2 regions of the Bacillus sp. TCT6 genome follow, and region 1 is predicted to be linked to the other one. Evidence: riboswitches for the same ligand, from Rfam matches in the RefSeq annotation. Region 1 holds a riboswitch; the other holds the start of a gene.
What was found. A riboswitch is a leader RNA that binds a small molecule or an ion and turns the genes downstream of it on or off. The one in region 1 is predicted to bind thiamine pyrophosphate.
Positions count from the first base shown of each region.

Region 2: it holds a riboswitch for thiamine pyrophosphate, as region 1 does, so the genes downstream of both, tenA (thiaminase II) here and AC0ONG_RS00720 (MTH1187 family thiamine-binding protein) in region 1, are expected to answer to the same signal.

Region 1 covers NZ_JBVYHX010000001.1:166,955-176,203, reverse strand. The annotation lists gene AC0ONG_RS00760 (hypothetical protein) at 1-235, opposite strand, end outside; gene AC0ONG_RS00755 (thioredoxin family protein) at 249-563, opposite strand; gene AC0ONG_RS00750 (DnaJ family domain-containing protein) at 574-945, opposite strand; gene AC0ONG_RS00745 (glycosyl hydrolase family 18 protein) at 1,317-3,341, shown strand; partial or broken gene AC0ONG_RS00740 (P-loop NTPase family protein) at 3,782-3,976, opposite strand; gene AC0ONG_RS00735 (ABC transporter ATP-binding protein) at 3,973-4,722, opposite strand; gene AC0ONG_RS00730 (ABC transporter substrate-binding protein) at 4,719-5,717, opposite strand; gene AC0ONG_RS00725 (ABC transporter permease) at 5,714-6,487, opposite strand; gene AC0ONG_RS00720 (MTH1187 family thiamine-binding protein) at 6,459-6,779, opposite strand; TPP riboswitch at 6,881-6,982, opposite strand; gene AC0ONG_RS00715 (non-ribosomal peptide synthetase family protein) at 7,035-9,249, opposite strand, start outside.
Region 2 covers NZ_JBVYHX010000001.1:481,541-490,789, forward strand. The annotation lists tRNA gene AC0ONG_RS02250 (tRNA-Arg) at 1-24, shown strand, start outside; tRNA gene AC0ONG_RS02255 (tRNA-Pro) at 35-108, shown strand; tRNA gene AC0ONG_RS02260 (tRNA-Ala) at 124-196, shown strand; tRNA gene AC0ONG_RS02265 (tRNA-Ser) at 217-309, shown strand; tRNA gene AC0ONG_RS02270 (tRNA-Ser) at 364-456, shown strand; tRNA gene AC0ONG_RS02275 (tRNA-Met) at 477-553, shown strand; tRNA gene AC0ONG_RS02280 (tRNA-Asp) at 557-632, shown strand; tRNA gene AC0ONG_RS02285 (tRNA-Phe) at 641-716, shown strand; tRNA gene AC0ONG_RS02290 (tRNA-Thr) at 727-799, shown strand; tRNA gene AC0ONG_RS02295 (tRNA-Trp) at 806-876, shown strand; tRNA gene AC0ONG_RS02300 (tRNA-Ile) at 886-959, shown strand; tRNA gene AC0ONG_RS02305 (tRNA-Asn) at 971-1,045, shown strand; tRNA gene AC0ONG_RS02310 (tRNA-Glu) at 1,047-1,118, shown strand; gene AC0ONG_RS02315 (CBS domain-containing protein) at 1,248-1,667, shown strand; gene AC0ONG_RS02320 (DUF3965 domain-containing protein) at 1,989-3,140, shown strand; gene AC0ONG_RS02325 (hypothetical protein) at 3,381-3,719, opposite strand; gene AC0ONG_RS02330 (SH3 domain-containing protein) at 3,725-4,879, opposite strand; TPP riboswitch at 5,149-5,260, shown strand; TPP riboswitch at 5,321-5,424, shown strand; gene tenA (thiaminase II) at 5,510-6,205, shown strand; gene AC0ONG_RS02340 (ABC transporter ATP-binding protein) at 6,174-6,923, shown strand; gene AC0ONG_RS02345 (ABC transporter permease) at 6,923-7,675, shown strand; gene AC0ONG_RS02350 (ABC transporter substrate-binding protein) at 7,672-8,673, shown strand; gene tenI (thiazole tautomerase TenI) at 8,684-9,249, shown strand, end outside.

The sequences.
Region 1 (9,249 bases):
CACCACCGCAGCTTCCCCCGCTATCTCCCCCAAAAGACCCTCCACAATCATGTGAACCGCCATCATGCGAGCTATCATTATCAGATCCAGCAAAGAAAAATAATGGTGATGAGCTGTTAGATGAATTATGAATGTTATTTTGTTTTGTAAGATTTACCTTCTTTTTGTTCGATCGAACTGCTGTTACGATTATTCCAACTACAACAAATAATAGTATGACAATAATAAATTCCATATAAAAGCCTCCCTTATTCCTCGAATAATTGAATGGTTCTCTCTAGATTTTTAAGTGAAATGAAGCACGATTCCCGAAGGATCTCTTTTCCATTATAAAATAATAAAACTGTTGGTCCTGTAAATACTGCATATCGCCCCGCAATCTCTTGCATGTCTTGTAGTAATATCTCTATTTTCTCTACGTAATCATAATTCTCTAATACGTAATTTACTTTCCTTAACATAACATCACAAACACCACAATTTTCTGTTTTAATGAACAGAAGTACCAATTGTTGTTCTTCAATATATGTCGCTAATTCTTCTATCGTTTTAAATTTATGCATCTTATCCCTCTTAACGCAATTTATGAAATACTCTATCTTGATACATACGAAAAGCTGAACTATCTTTAATCCTTCTCTTTTCCATTACCTGCTGAAAACGAAGCGTTTTTGCTGTTAACTCTTCTCGTAATTTCTTTCTCTCTTCTTCATCATAACAGCAAGCAATTAGATCCTCTATTTTTAATATATCTTTTTGTAGTTCCATTTCTGATGGAATCATTCCCGCATTTTTTAAAATTTTATAACTCATTCTAAGTTCTGGAGGTACCATTGAAAGATCTTCTAATTGTAGTGGTTTTCCTTTTCCCGGCAGATAATCAAGATCACCATTCCGTATTGCTTGTCGAATTTTTTCTTCAGCAATGTTCAAAAACACATCCACACCATTCCCTCCTTTACATATTTTTACTATTATTTTACATGATATTTCCTTATCTTTCTACGTCTTTAATAATTGACTCCAGACAATTTTTTCTCAAATTTATTTATAATAAGCTTTTTCCTCCCATACCGATCTTTCGTTTTCATATATAGTTTGTATTCAAGCCTTTTTGTATTGAGAAAGTATGTTTTAACTTAATAAAGCGTTTACACTAAATCTTACATTTGTTACGATTTAATCACCCCCAGCTCCCTTGTATAGACTTCGTGATGTCTGATCATTTTATCTAGACGTTTCATACGTCTAGATTCATTTTGATTTATTGGCGTATGCCTTTAAATATATTTTTTATTTTGAAAGGAGAAATGGCTATGAGGTCTCAAAAATTCACACTGCTATTACTATCTCTACTACTTTTCTTACCTCTTTTTCTCAAAAATTTTATTACTCCAAATCTCGCATTAGCAGATTCACCAAAGCAAAGTCAAAAAATTGTTGGGTACTTTCCTTCGTGGGGCGTTTACGGACGTAATTATCAAGTTGCTGACATTGATGCATCAAAACTTACTCACCTTAACTATGCTTTCGCGGATATTTGTTGGAATGGAAAACATGGAAACCCTTCTACTCACACTGATAATCCAAATAAACAAACGTGGAACTGTAAAGAATCTGGTGTACCATTGCAAAATAAAGAGGTTCCTAATGGTACTCTCGTACTCGGTGAACCATGGGCTGATGTTACCAAATCGTATCCTGGTTCAGGGACAACTTGGGAAGATTGCGATAAATATGCCCGTTGCGGAAATTTCGGAGAACTAAAACGATTAAAAGCTAAATATCCTCACTTAAAAACAATTATTTCCGTTGGTGGCTGGACTTGGTCTAACCGCTTTTCTGATATGGCCGCTGATGAAAAAACAAGAAAAGTATTTGCTGAATCTACAGTATCTTTTCTTCGTGCATATGGGTTTGATGGCGTGGATTTAGACTGGGAATATCCGGGCGTTGAAACGATTCCTGGTGGTAGTTATCGTCCTGAAGATAAACAAAATTTCACTCTCCTTCTTCAAGACGTCCGAAATGCTTTGAATAAAGCAGGTGCTGAAGATGGCAAACAATATTTACTAACAATCGCTTCAGGCGCAAGCCAACGCTACGCTGATCATACAGAGCTAAAGAAAATTTCTCAAATACTCGATTGGATTAATATTATGACATATGATTTCCACGGCGGATGGGAAGCTACTTCTAATCATAATGCAGCTCTATATAAGGATCCAAATGACCCAGCAGCAAATACGAATTTTTACGTAGATGGTGCTATAGATGTTTATACAAATGAAGGTGTTCCAGTGGATAAACTAGTATTAGGCGTACCTTTTTACGGACGTGGCTGGAAAAGTTGTGGTAAAGAAAATAACGGACAATATCAACCTTGCAAACCAGGTAGTGATGGGAAACTTGCTTCTAAAGGTACTTGGGATGATTATTCTACCGGTGACACAGGTGTATATGATTACGGTGATTTAGCAGCCAATTACGTTAATAAAAATGGTTTTGTACGCTACTGGAATGACACAGCTAAAGTACCTTATTTATATAATGCAACTACAGGCACATTTATTAGCTACGATGACAATGAATCTATGAAATATAAAACAGACTATATAAAGACGAAAGGTTTAAGTGGAGCAATGTTTTGGGAACTAAGCGGAGATTGCCGTACAAGTCCAAAATATAGTTGTAGTGGTCCAAAATTACTTGATACGCTAGTAAAAGAATTACTTGGTGGACCTATTAACCAAAAAGATACTGAGCCACCAACGAATGTTAAAAACATTATAGTTACGAATAAAACTTCAAGCTCAGTTCAATTAAGCTGGACTGCATCCACTGATAACGTAGGCGTTACTGAATACGAAATTACTGCCGGAGAAGAAAAATGGAGTGCAACAACAAATAGCATTACAATTAAAAACTTAAAACCTAATACGGAATACACATTTTCAGTAATTGCCAAAGATGCTTCTGGAAATAAATCACAACCTACCGCTCTTACTGTCAAAACGGATGAAGCTAATACAACACCTCCTGATGGAAATGGCACTGCTACATTTTCAGTCACTTCGAATTGGGGAAGCGGTTATAACTTCTCGATTATAATTAAAAATAACGGAACGACTCCTATTAAAAATTGGAAATTAGAATTTGATTATAGCGGCAATTTAACACAAGTTTGGGATTCTAAAATTAGTAGTAAAACAAATAATCATTATGTAATTACGAACGCAGGATGGAATGGCGAAATTCCTCCTGGTGGATCAATTACAATTGGTGGTGCAGGAACGGGTAATCCTACCGAACTTTTAAATGCCGTCATTAGCGAAAACTAGACGTAATATCCATTAATTATTTCACTAAAGTTTGAATTTAGGTTTGAGCAATACTTCCTAAATTCAAACTTTTAATTTTATGAAAAATAAAAAGCATCACAATAACCTATTATAATTAGTTTCCAATATGAAGTTGATATGAAGTTAATTTGAATTTTACATGAATTCCCTTTAATTTCTATTGTCTTCCTATAATATCCACATTATTCTTTACATATAGGAATTATTTTCATTCCACTTTGAACTATCTATATATATAAAGAAAGATAGTCACCTTTTAGGGAAAGGCTTTCGTATTATTATAAATATAACAAAAGAAAAAGCACGCTTATAAGCGCACCATAAGAGTGCTTCTTCATACAATTCTCATGTAAGAGTTCTCGAAAATCATGTTAATCACAAAGAAAAGACATTAGCTCATAAAAGCTAATGTCTTTTCTTTATTCATATTGTTCAGCATTCCACTCTTCTATATTCCATACTTTTGTTATCCACGATTCATAGAAAGAAGGTTCATGTGAGACAATTAAAACCGTTCCTTTATATTGTTGTAACGCTTCTTTTAAAGCCATCTTAGTTTCTACATCCAAATGATTAGTCGGTTCGTCTAAAATTAAAACATCAGCTTTTTCTATTTTTTCATATAAGGAGCTAACACACTTAAAATCTCTTCTTTATCCTTTTTTAATTCGAGTGATGTTAACATATCCATCGTTCTCGGTCTAGGTAATTTCACTTGTACCTCGCCAACAATTGACGCTGGTCTTTGAGATAAAATAAATACGCGATCTGAAAGCAAGATTGCCTCATCTAAGTCATGTGTAACCATAACGATTGTTTGCTTCTCTTGATGCCAAGAGTTTAAAAGCCAGCTATGTACTTCCATTTTTGTAAATGCATCTAACTTTCCAAAAGGCTCATCAAGCAGCATAATTGGCTTTTCACATAAATATGTGCGCAGAAAACTAATTCTTTGACGCATACCACCAGACAATTCATCTGGATAATGGTCTGCATATTCATCTAGTTCGAACTGCTTTAATGCTTCCATTCCTTCTGTCAGCCTTTGTTTTTTCGGCTTTCCTTCAATTTCTAACGGAAGAACGATATTTTGCAAAGCTGATCGCCACGGTAGTAATAAATCTTGTTGTGGCATATAACTAACAACATCTTGCCCTTGTACTTGCTTATCTTTATACATTACGTTCCCGCTTGTTGGTTTTTCAACATTTGCAATCATGTTTAATAATGTGCTTTTCCCGCAACCACTCGGTCCTACAAAGGAAACAAACTCTCCCTCTTGTATAGAGGCACTAATATTCTCTAATACATTCTTTCCGTCGAAAGATTTCACTATATTTTTTATTTGTAATCCGCTCATTTTTCACTTGGAAGGAATTCATTTGTAAAAGCATCTTTTACATCGATTTTCTTTTTAATAACTTTGTTGTCATATAAGAAATTCATGTAATTCGTCCAAATTTCTTCCTTCTGTACTCCCCATGCTTTCGCATCATCTTGATACTTCGTACTTAACCATTTCTGGCTTTCTTGAACTAAATCTTTATTTACATCTGGAACAGCTTTAATTAGAATATCAGCAGCTTCTTTCGGTTCCTTAATTGCAAAATTATAACCTTCTGTTGTTGCACTCATAAACTTTTTCACAAAGTCTTTATCTTGCTTCGTATGTTTTTCACTCGTAATAATAACAGGACTATAGAAATCAAGCGCTGGATCTAAGTCCTTCACCATAATCGTATTTAACTCTTTTCCTTGGCGCTTCGCTTCAATTCCATCCCAACCGTAATAAATCCATTCGAAATCTGCATCACGACCGATTGATTTAAAGAAATCTGTTTGTCCTAAGATGATTTTTTCAACTTTATTAAAATCAGCTTGATGCTTATCCATAATCGTCTTTAATGTCGCTTCTTCCGCTGGTCCTCCCCAGCCGCCATAACGTTTACCTTCAAAATCTTTCGGTGACGTCATATTATCTTTCTTAAGCGATGCAAACGCTGAAGTGTTATGCTGAATAATCGCTCCTACAGATACAACAGGAATTCCTTCCACACGAGCTAATGTTACATTTTCTTGTGCGCTTATTGCGAAGTCTGCTTTTCCTGATGCTATCATTTGCTCTGCTGTTACATTGTCACCCGGTTGAATAATTTCTACATCTAATCCTTGCTTTTTGTAATAATCTTTCGTTTGTGCTACATATAAGCCAGTATGATTCGTATTTGGAAACCAATCTAATACTACTTTTACTTTTTGATCTTTACTTGCACTTTCTTCTTTCTTCGCCGGATTACATCCAGCCACACCTACCGCTAATAAGGCAGCTAACATAACTTTCAAACCTTTTTTCATTTTCTGCCGTCCTTTCTATATATCCATGGTGCTGTTATTCTTGCCATAAACTCTACGATAAAATACAGGCACAATGTCACCATAACGATGATTGCTGCAACACCAAATACTCGAGCAGTCAAAAATGATTTTGTAGCCCTCGTAAGCATAACGCCTAATCCTTCACTTGCACCGAGCCATTCTCCGATAATTGCCCCCATTACGCTATATGTAACTGCAATTTTTAAGCCTGAGAAAAAGTATGGAAGCACTGCTGGAAATTTTACTTTCTGGTAAACTTGCCATTTCGTCGCCTTCATTGTTTGTAACAGCTTCAACATGTTTTTATCTACTGTTTGAAAACCTTCTAAAATACTAAGCGCAATTGGGAAGAAACAAACGAGTATTACGACCATTACTTTCGGCAACATCCCATATCCAAACCAAATAATAAATAGTGGTGCAAGTACAACAATTGGAATTGTTTGCGAAATAACAAGCAATGGATTTATTAAAATACGAAATAACGGTATAACGTCCATAATAATTGCGATGCTCGTCCCCAATAAAATTGCAAAGAATAGTCCAATTATAACTTCCTGCAGTGTTTGCATCGTATTTGGTAATAGTAAATCTTTCATCCCAATTAATTCTTGAACAATGGCAGAAGGCTTTGGTAAAATCCACGGTTCGATTTTAAATAATGAAACAGATCCTTCCCATATCGCAATGAGAAGGATAAGCCAAATAGTTGTAATAAGTTTAGATTGCTTCTGGTTTTGCATATTCATCACGGTACTTCCAAACCTTTTCATCTATCGTTACACCAGTGCTTGGACGATAATGGATTTTAATAGAAGTAATCACTTCTTCTGCTCCAGCATCGACGCAAGCTTGTTGTGCACGTTTAACGACATCAAGAAGTACATCTAATTCTCCTTCCAAAGTTGTTTCCATTGCCCCTACTTCATAACGAACTCCCGATTGTTGCACAACTTCAATTGCTTTATCGACAACAGAATATACATCTTTCGTTTTCGCTTGTGGTACTACTGAAAATGACATTGTAACTTGTTGTGACATAATAAAATCCCCCTTATAAAATTAAATTTCAAAAATAAGAAAAGGCTTTCCTACTGCGTAGGAAAGCCTTGTATGCAAGTTATTATAGAATAACATATGCTACATCACTTTAAGTAACTCCCTACGCTGGCATTATCCAGATCAGGTTGAGGGTCGATGTTTACTTACATCCTCTCAGCCAATTGGCTCCCCGGTCCTTAATTCGTTTTCATTGTAGCATGATTTATTTTATTGAACAAACAAAAGCATGCATAATCATTTCATTATTTTTGGAAAATAACCAACTTTTTCACCATGAGCTAATAACTGCTGTATAAATTCTTTATTAATTGCTGGTACTTTCAATTCTTTTTTCTTAATCCATTCATTCGTTCTACGCGTACCCATTACAATTTCAGATTGCTGCGCTCCATCTCCTGCAACTTGAGAAGCAATTAACTCTGCTATTACTTCATTTCCCTTTGCTAATTCAAGTCCGGCATTTTCATATTCTGAAAGTGTAACCAGTTCAAGATTGTATCCACACTCTCCAATTAGCTGTATAAATTGTTCAAACTCAATTTGATGTGGATGACAGATGTGCAATGTTTCTCCATCTATTTGTGAATCTTGTACATACGTTACAATTGATTTACTAGCAAAATCAATTGGTGTGAAATCAACTTTCCACTTCACATTTGGTGCTTTTCCAATTAATAGCATTGTTTTAATAAGACGATAAAATGCGTTTCCTTCAATATTTTGTTGGAACGAACCTGTTTCTGAATGACATGCTAAATTACCTGCACGATAAATATTTCCACGCAAACCATTTTTCATTGCTTCACGAACAATGTTTTCCGCTTGTAGTTTACTATTTGAATATACATTCTCTAAGTCTACACTGTAATTAAAATCACCAGTTTTCATGTATGTATCCCATTGATCTACCGCTAATTCTAACGGGATACCAATCGTAGAAATAAAATGGAATGTAGCATCTTTTTCCACTAATGCTAGCATACGGCTAGTTCCTTGGACATTTATATTTTCAAATTGTTTTACATCTCCAAAATGTCTTACATCTGCACCGCAATGAATTATCGTATCCATCTTAGAACTGATGAACATAAATTCTTCTTCGCTCATCCCAAGATACTCTTCTCCCAGATCACCAGCTACGGCCTGTATACGCTGTAACCATTCTTCACATATATCATTAAAGTAAGCTGTTAATGTATCTATAATTCTTTGCTGCACATCTTTGGTTGGTCTTACTAAACAATAAATAGTAGCAGATGTATCTCTCAGCAATTCATATAATATGTGTGATCCTAAATAACCAGTAGCTCCTGTTAAAAAGACATTTGAAATCTGGGTTTCTTCCAAAACGTTTGCATACGTAATAGTATCCGGTTCGTGAATCACTTTATATTCACGAAATACTTCTTCTTTCTCTACTTTTACTTCTCGCTCAATTCGAGCTAATCCATATATCGTTCTTTCTTTAAAGAAATCTTGAATTGTTAAATGTGAGAAATCTTCTTTTAACAATGTTAAGACTCGTAATACTTTCAATGAATGTCCACCAATTGTAAAGAAATCATCATGCACTCCAACTTTTGAAATTCCTAATACTTCCGCCCAAGCGTTCGCTATTTGTTTTTCTGCTTTATTAGAAGGTGCAACATATTCTTGTAGACGAACCGGTTCATACTTTTCTTCTAACTGAGCTAACTTCTTAACATCAATCTTTTTATTAGGTGTAAGTGGTAATTCATTAATATAAATTAGTTTAGATGGCACCATATAATCTGGTAATTGCTCTTGTAACTGATAAACTAATTCTGGTATTTCTTTTTTATTTAAAGTTGTATAGAACGCGATTAAATATTGGCTACCTTCCTTACTCTTCTTAGCAAAAACAGCATTTTCTTTTATATTATGATTTTGAGAAATTTTACTTTGGATTTCTCCTAGTTCAATACGATGTCCTCTAATTTTTACTTGATCATCTTTCCGATGTAAAAACTCTATATTTCCATCCTCTAGCAACTTAACAATATCACCTGTTTTATATATACTAACTATAGGATTAAAAGGGTTCGGAATAAAAGCTTCAATTGTTTTATTAGGTTTATTAAAATACCCTTTTGCTAATCCTACTGAATCTATATATAATTCACCAGGTACACCAATTGGACAAAGATTCATATTCTCATCCAAAATCATAACTTGATAATTAGAACATGGTTTACCAATGGGAATACTCGCAATATCCTCATTTAACTGACTAGGTATTTTATAAGTTGTCGTCACTACTGTACATTCTGTCGGTCCGTATACATTATGAATTTCAACATTTGTACCTATTCTTTCTCTCCACAATTTAATAACCTCTACAGGCAACATTTCACCGCCAATCGCAATTCTTTTTAGGGAAGCTAGCTTATATATATCTTCTTCTGCTAAATAAGTTGCTACTTGTCGA
Region 2 (9,249 bases), 310 kb from region 1:
GGGGTTCGACTCCTCTCGGGCGCGCTTTTATTAACGGGAAGTGGCTCAGCTTGGTAGAGCACCTGGTTTGGGACCAGGGGGTCGCAGGTTCAAATCCTGTCTTCCCGATATTCCAAAAAACATGGGGCCTTAGCTCAGCTGGGAGAGCGCCTGCCTTGCACGCAGGAGGTCAGCGGTTCGATCCCGCTAGGCTCCACTTTATTTAATATATGTCTCGGAGGTATACCCAAGTTCGGCTGAAGGGATCGGTCTTGAAAACCGACAGGCGGTGAGAATCGCGCGGGGGTTCGAATCCCTCTACCTCCTCCATTTTCTTTTAAATGGTTTAGACATATAATAATAAAATATTTATTTTTCCTTCATGGAGGTATACCCAAGTTCGGCTGAAGGGATCGGTCTTGAAAACCGACAGGCGGCGAGAGTCGCGCGGGGGTTCGAATCCCTCTACCTCCTCCATTTTTTAAATTTAATATTGTCGCGGGGTGGAGCAGTACGGTAGCTCGTCGGGCTCATAACCCGAAGGTCGCAGGTTCAAATCCTGTCCCCGCAACCAAATGGTCCCGTGGTGTAGTGGTTAACATGCCTGCCTGTCACGCAGGAGATCGCCGGTTCGACCCCGGTCGGGACCGCCATTTATGTTGGCTCGGTAGCTCAGTCGGTAGAGCAGAGGACTGAAAATCCTCGTGTCGGCGGTTCGATTCCGTCCCGAGCCACCATTTTTTTTATGCCGGCTTAGCTCAATTGGTAGAGCAACTGACTTGTAATCAGTAGGTTGGGGGTTCAAGTCCTCTAGCCGGCATCATTTAGGGGCATAGTTTAAAGGTAGAACTGAGGTCTCCAAAACCTCCAGTGTGGGTTCGATTCCTACTGCCCCTGTAAGTATATGGGCCTATAGCTCAGCTGGTTAGAGCGCACGCCTGATAAGCGTGAGGTCGATGGTTCGAGTCCATTTAGGCCCATCATATATTATTCCGCAGTAGCTCAGTGGTAGAGCTATCGGCTGTTAACCGATCGGTCGTAGGTTCGAGTCCTACCTGCGGAGCCATGGCCCGTTGGTCAAGTGGTTAAGACACCGCCCTTTCACGGCGGTAACACGGGTTCGAATCCCGTACGGGTCATACAAAAAAGAGTCAGCATTATGCTGGCTCTTTTTTATTTTGTTAATCCTTTTTATAATGTTACTTTCCAGAAATAAATAAAGGAATTTTGGAAAAGCTATGGTATGTATAAAAAGGAGGAAATAAATAATGACACAAGTTAGAGACTTAATGAGTACCCATATTGTACATTGTACACCGCTAGACAATGTATATGAGGCAGCTGTAAAAATGAAGGAAGAATCGGTTGGATTAATTCCTGTTGTTGAAAATGAGCAAGTTGTTGGGCTTGTTACTGATCGAGATTTAGTTGTTCGAGGGATTGCTGAAAAACATCCTGGATCTAATAAAATTACAAATGTAATGACAACAAATATTATCTCAGTTTCTCCAAATGATTCTATTGAAAAAGCTACAGAGCTAATGGCACAGTATCAAATTAGACGGTTACCAGTAGTTGATAGTGGTCAGCTTATTGGCATGTTAGCACTAGGAGATTTAGCTATAAGGGAATCAGCAGATGATCAAGCTGGATTTGCCTTGAGCGAAATCTCAGAGCGTACAGAGTAAATTGAAACTTTAATTAACCGAGAGTTTAATGGTCACTCATAAAGAGCTAAATTATATATAAAGTTCAGATGCATTATTCTAGCATATATGGATTAAACTAATATGTTAGCGTGATGTATCTGAGACATTATATAATAAGGATACGGTTAATAATTTCGACATTTTTTTAAAATTTGTTATTCTTAATTTTTAATAAGAGAAAAGATGATATACTGATAGATATAAGTATTATGATAGATTTTGAATATAACAATATTAATTTTTAGTGGTGCGATAATAAATTAATATTTCCTACATAGATGAAAAGGGAAGGGGAATTATATGAAGGCTGTACAGGGCGATCCAAATTGGAATTTGGTTACAGATACATATATAGAACCAAATAATTTCGCTGAATTATTTTCTTTGCTTGTACCTTGTCACCCAAAAGGTGAGGGGAAAGAACGAACTATATTAGTATGGAAAGAGAAAGAATTTTATAAAGAAGAAAATTTAGCGGCATTTATCGTATATGGCATGAATAAAGCAAAGAAATTACCGCAGTTTCATAAAGATGAAATTCCAACTTTAGTGCGTATTCTTCGCTTATGCCAAGAGATTGGTTGGTATGAAGAGGCAAATGATTTTATGATAGCGCAAGGATTAGCTGAGTTTGTTCATACTTCATTGGAATATGAAACATGGGATCTTTTGACGCAATCAGTTGCTTTAAATTATTTAATTATTAAATATCGTATAGGTGAATTGACAGATAGGGATATTGAAATTTGGGATAGAGTTAAATTTAATGAGAAGTGTATAACCGATTGTAAACATTTATTATCTCATAAAGAAGTATTGGAATTTACATTCTTTTATATGTGCAAGAGAGCGAAATCATTATCAAAAGAGCAATTAAATAGTGATATGATGAGTTTAGCAATGTATTGTAATACTTTTGTATATGATTTGTATACACATGATTTATTACGGAAATATCGTAAGTGTACAGATTTCCTATCATATTATGGACCTAGTCAGGCAGTTTTAGCATGTCAAAGAGCTGTATTATCTCAAATTTCCGATCGCTTAGACCCATTAAAGACAACGCATGTAGATGATTATTTATATGTGATGAAAGAAATGATGGAGCATATGACGATAGGAGTAATGGATCGATATGGTCATTTTATTGGAAAGCTACTATCTTATGTGCCATTTTTCGAAATGATACAAGTTCCACAGCATGCATATTATTGTGAAGAATTACTGTATATTTGTAAGGGCATTGAATATAAAGAAGAAACACTACGCAATTATATATTTATACAATTACATGATTGTTTACCATCATTCTTTAGGCTATTTCTTAAAAATAAGCGTTATGCAACGATTCATGATATTCTTTTCTATTGGTGCGATGATGAACAACGAATGAGCTTAGAGAAAAAATATAATCTGAGCTTTATTTATGAAAAATATGCTTGTGGATAAACAATATTTTCGATATGAAAAATTAATATAAATTAAAAAGGATCTCCAGTTTATGTGAGATCCTTTTTTGTTAGTAAAACAAGGAGAAAATGATTAAGACAAGAAACAACATTCCATATAGGAGAAGTTGTGCAGTATAACTTCCTTGTATACCAAAAAAAGTATTGGCTTTCTTATACAAATTCAATATGTATTTTATTGGAGTATCTTTGAAAGATTGGTACACAGTGTCTCCTCTTTCTAAGCTTCGTGTTCTTGTTCTTGTTTTTGTTTATAAGGGACATTAATATATCTAGCTACAAATAATAAAACAGCCATAAAGAATACTGGAAATACAGTAGATAAATAAAAGCCATTACTAATTATATTTGTTATGAGAGCACTCAAAAGAAAAATAGCATTATAAATATGGGCAATTTTTTGTTTTAGTTGCACTTGAAATGATTCCATCATAATTTCTAATGCAACAAAAGCAATAATAATAGATAAAAATACAATGTTTGTATTGTAAATGATTAAACAACAGATTAAACCTAAAAAGGCTACGTATTCAATTATAAGAGGTATATTGCGTGGCATACAATTTACCTAACTAAATATGGCAGTGGATTTACTGCATTTGTTTTTTCAAAATTCCATTCTCCATTATGTAATTCAAAATGAAGATGTTGCCCGTATGAATGACCTGTGTTTCCCATATGACCTATTAATTGTCCAGTTTGTACTTGATCACCAGCTTGTACAGTGCGATCCTTCATATGAGCATAAACAGTTGTATATAATTTCCCATTGATTTGATGCGCAATGAAAACAACATTGCCATAGCTAGCTGAATAATAAGATTTCACAACTTTACCTGCAGCAGCAGCTTGGATAGAGACGTTTCCTGGAGCGGCAATATCTATACCATAATGCATTTGTTCCCAGCGTATATCAAAGGTTGAGCTAATTCTTCCTTGAGCAGGGAATTTGAAAGCAGCTGGAATTGATGAAGGTTGATCTGTTTTAGCTTGTGGTTGATTTTGTACTACATAGTGTTTTGCTACATACCCGTATCCTGTGCCAAAACGAATTTTATACCAAGTTCCTACAGTTTCTACTACTTGTACTTGTGTACCGTTTTGTAATGAACCGAGTAGAGCGCTACTTGTACTAGCGTTGCTACGTACATTTAGATTAGGTGTTGCAACAGTATATTTTGTATTATTTTGAACGGTGATTCCTTTTACTAAGGGTTGTGAACCATTAGAGATGAATGCTTTTTGTACGTAACCTGTTTGGCCATTATGCGATATTTTATACCATTCGCCTTGATCTTCTTGAACGGTAATAAACTTGCCATTTGGTAATACATCTAAAATGGAAGATTCTAAATTAGGTTCAGAGCGAACGTTTAATGCATTAGCATTAACGATGTATTGATCATTAGAATGAAGTTTGTTTTTTAGTAAAATAGCATCTTTTTGTACATAACCTACTTTATTATGAACAGATACTTTATACCACTCATTAGTTGTTTCAAGGATGTTCACTTTTGTATTAAAGCGAATTGTATCAATTGATGTGCTTTTTACGTTATCTTCTGTATGTAATGCTACTTGATCGACTTTGACATACCCAGTTTTAATATTAGATAATTGTTCAGCGTTTGCTTTTTGTACATTTGTTTCACCCATAGAAGGAAGTAAAGAAGCAATCGCTACAGTAGTTGCTGTTAAAGCAGTAGCTTTCATATTCATGGAATAGAGACCTCCTCTAGTTGTATAGTTGTAATTTTATTATAGTATAAAGATATAATATAGTGGGTGTATTCACATAAATGTAATATGAAATCAATATAAAAATAAATTTTTTGAGGATAATGATTCCTTCTTATGCAATTAATTGGGGTTTTATTTTCTAAAATAGAATGTATGTATTGTATAACTTTGATATTCTGTTAATAATTAAGAAAATTAAAAAAGTTGATGATGTCTTATTAGGGTGTTATACTGACAGTGATAATTTTATAGTTTGCTAGGAGAGCTGGTGTTGCCAGCTGAGAGTAGGCCGTAAGCCTTTGATCCTTTTTATTACCTGATCTAGATTATGCTAGCGTAGGGAAGCAATTCGGACACTAACAATGAGTCCCCGTTTCTTTGCGTATAGAAACGGGGCTTTTTTATTTAAAAATTTCATATTGAAACCACTAGGGGTGCTTGATTTGCTGAGAGAGGAATAATCCTTAACCCTTACAACACCTGATCTAGGTAATACTAGCGAAGGGAAGTGGAACATCGAATAAATGTATAACTTTATTTGCTGTAACCACTTCTTATATATAGAAGTGGTTTTTTATTTAGATACATATATTGAAAGGGGATAGAGAAATGAAATTTTGCGATAGATTATTAGAAACTGTGCAACCGGTTTGGGAGATGAGTCATAATCATCCGTTTGTAGTGGGTATGGGAGATGGCACGTTAGAAAAAGATAAATTCCAGTATTATATTATTCAAGACTATTTATATCTGCTAGATTATGCAAAGTTATATGCGATTGGTGTTGTAAAAGCAACGAATCCACAAGTAATGGGAAAGTTCGCTGAACAAATTGATGGAATATTAAATGGCGAAATGACAATCCATAAACAATATGCAAAAAGACTTGGAATTTCTATAGAGGAGATAGAGTCTGCGAAACCATCTGCTAAAAATTTAGCTTATACAAATTACATGATGTCTGTATCTCAAAATGGCACACTTGCGGAATTAATAGCAGCGCTTCTTCCATGTATGTGGAGCTATTGGGAAATTGGAAAGCGTTTAAATGATATTCCTGGAGCAAGAGATCATGAGTTTTTTGGTGAGTGGATTCAAGGATATAGTTCGGAAGAATACGGTAATCTGTGTATTTGGTTAATAGATTTATTAAATGAAATGGCAGTTGGAAAGTCTGAGACAGAACTAGAAAGATTAGAGGAGATTTTCTTATATTCCAGTCGATTTGAATATTTATTCTGGGATATGTCCTATCGTAAGGAGATGTGGGGATTTGAGGAGCAAGAACATACTACAGTTTCATAATGTTTCTTTTCATTATGATGAGAAACCAATCATCCATGAATTAAATGCTTCTATACATGAGAAAGAGTTTGTCAGTATTATCGGACCGAGTGGATGTGGGAAAAGTACTTTATTTCGCCTTATTACAGGTCTAGAAAAGGTAAGTACTGGACAGATAGAACTGACAGAAACAAAGCACCATCCTGTAGGATATATGCCGCAAAAAGATATGCTTTTGCCGTGGAGAACAATTATTGAGAATGCTGCCCTGCCGCTAGAGTGCCAAGGTGTACAGAAGAAAGAAGCACAAGTAAAGGCAAAGGAACTGTTACATAAATTTGGTTTGCAAGGGTATGAGAAAAAATATCCGAAAGATTTATCTGGTGGTATGAGACAACGTGTATCTTTTATTCGAACTTTATTAACAGGCGGGGAAATATTGCTGTTAGATGAACCATTTAGTGCATTGGATGCTTTAACGAAGACCTCTTTGCAAGAATGGTTGTTTGAACAATGGCAAGAGTGGGAAAAAACAATTTTATTCATTACTCATGATGTTGAAGAAGCGTTATTTCTTTCAAACCGAGTTTTAGTAGTGGAACAGCAGCCGATAACGACTTTGACTGAGCGGACTGTACCGCTTGATCATAACAGAACACGAAAAGATTTATATAAACCGGAAGTATTAGCGCTGAAAGATGAGCTTCTTAGTATGTTACAAAGGCAGGTACTTGTGTGATGAACCGATTGAAAGAATTAGTTCCTGCTATTACACTTTTTAGTACTTTACTAGCTGTGTGGGAAATAGGAGCAAGAATTGTAGATGAGATGTACATTTTATCGTCACCTTCTGCGATTGTAATGAAGATATGGAAACTAAAAGACATATTATTTACAGTTCATTTACCTGCAACGTTATACGTCGTTTTAATAGGTGTTGTTATCTCTATCGTATTAGGTGTAGGGCTAGCGATGTTAATGAATGTGAGTACATGGATGGAGAGAGCATTTTATCCATTATTAGTTGCTTCACAAACGATTCCGATTACTGCGCTTGCTCCGCTATTTGTTTTATGGTTTGGATACACAATTTGGAGTAAGGTTGTTGTCACAGTTTTAATTACGTTTTTCCCAATTGCGGTCAATACGTATGATGGACTACGCAGTACGAAAAAAGAATGGGAGGAGCTATTAGTTACGTATGGGGCAACGAAAAAAGATGTTTTTCTTAAATTAAAGTTGCCATCTGCTCTTCCTTATTTTTTCTCAGCTTTAAAAATTGCAGTTCCGCTTAGTGTTATCGGAGCAGCAATTGGAGAATGGCTCGGTGCACAAGCTGGGCTTGGATATTTCAGTAAGAGAATGATGACGCAGTTAGATGGAGCTGGCGTATTTGCACCTATTGTATTGTTATCATTATTAGCTATTTTCTTCGTCATACTTATCTCAGTATTAGAAAAGAAATTTATTAGTTGGAGGAAGTATTCATGAAATTTTTAAAAAGCATCTTTGTGTTGACATTATTAGTTGCAATGATTGCTGGATGTTCTAGTAACTCAGCGTCAGATAAGGGTAAAAAGGAAAAAGAAATAACGGTCATGCTTGATTGGTACCCAAATGCGGTACATAGCTTTATTTATGCAGCAATTGAAAAAGGCTATTTTAAAGAAGAAGGAGTAAAGGTGAATATAAAATTCCCTTCTAATCCGACTGATCCATTAACTTTAGCAGCTGCAGGAAAAGTAACGGTTGGTTTATATTATCAGCCAGATGTTGTCATGGCAAAAGCAAATGAACAAATTCCAGTAAAATCAATTGGAGCTGTCGTACGTTCACCATTAAATCATGTTGTATCGCTGAAATCAGCAGGCATTCAATCGCCAAAAGATTTAGAGGGGAAAACAGTTGGCTATTCTGGAACACCTTTAAGTGAGATGTATTTAAAAACGATGGTAAAAGAAGCTGGTGGTAATCCAGATACAGTGAAAGTAGTCGATGTTGGCTTTGATTTAGTACCAGCATTAATTACGAAAAAAGTGGATGCGGTAACAGGGGCATACATTAACCATGAAGTACCTGTTATGCGTCATGAAGGTCATGAACCAGCGTACTTTAATCCAGCAGATTATGGTGTACCGAATTATCATGAGCTTGTATTTGTAACAGGTGATAAAACGTTGAAAAAAGATAAAGAAGCGTTGCAAGCCTTCTTACGTGGTACGAAAAAAGGCTATGATTTCATGAAGAAAAATCCAGATGAAGCATTAAATATTTTATTAAATCATCAAGAAAAAGAAAACTTCCCGCTTGTGCCAGAAGTTGAAAAAGAAAGTATGAAAATTTTATTAGAGAAGATGGAAACGAAAGATGAGCCATTTTTATCAGATTCAAAAGAATCATGGGAAAAACAAAATAAATGGCTGAAAGACAAAGGAATGACGAAAGAAACCGTCCCAGCCGATGAACTATTCGAAAATATTTTAAAGTAGGCGAATGAATATGAAAAATGAGCTCCACGTAATCTCAAATGGCCATATGCCATTCGAAGAGTTAGTGAATGTAGCGATGCAAATTGAGAGTGAGATTGATTATTTGCATATTCGTGAGCGTGAGAAGAGTACGAAGGAATTATATGAAGGTGTGGAAAGTCTATTAATGGAGGGCTTTCCGGCTTCTAAAATTGTCATAAACGATCGAATTGATATCGCCATTTTATTAAATATTCCTCGTGTTCAACTAGGATATCGAAGTACAGATGTAAAGTCAGTGAAAGAAAAGTTTTCGTATTTGCATGTCGGTTATTCTGTGCATTCGCTAGATGAAGCAATAGTAGCTTTTAAAAATGGAGCGGATTCACTCGTTTATGGCCATGTATTTCCGACAGATTGTAAAAAAGGTGTGCCAGCGAGAGGGCTTGAAGAAATTTCAGACATTGCAAGGTGTTTATCTATACCGATTACAGCAATTGGAGGAATTACCCCAGAAAACACAGTGGATGTTCTTACTAACGGTGTAAGTGGTATAGCAGTTATGTCTGGAATTGTAAGTAGTAGTAACCCGTATAG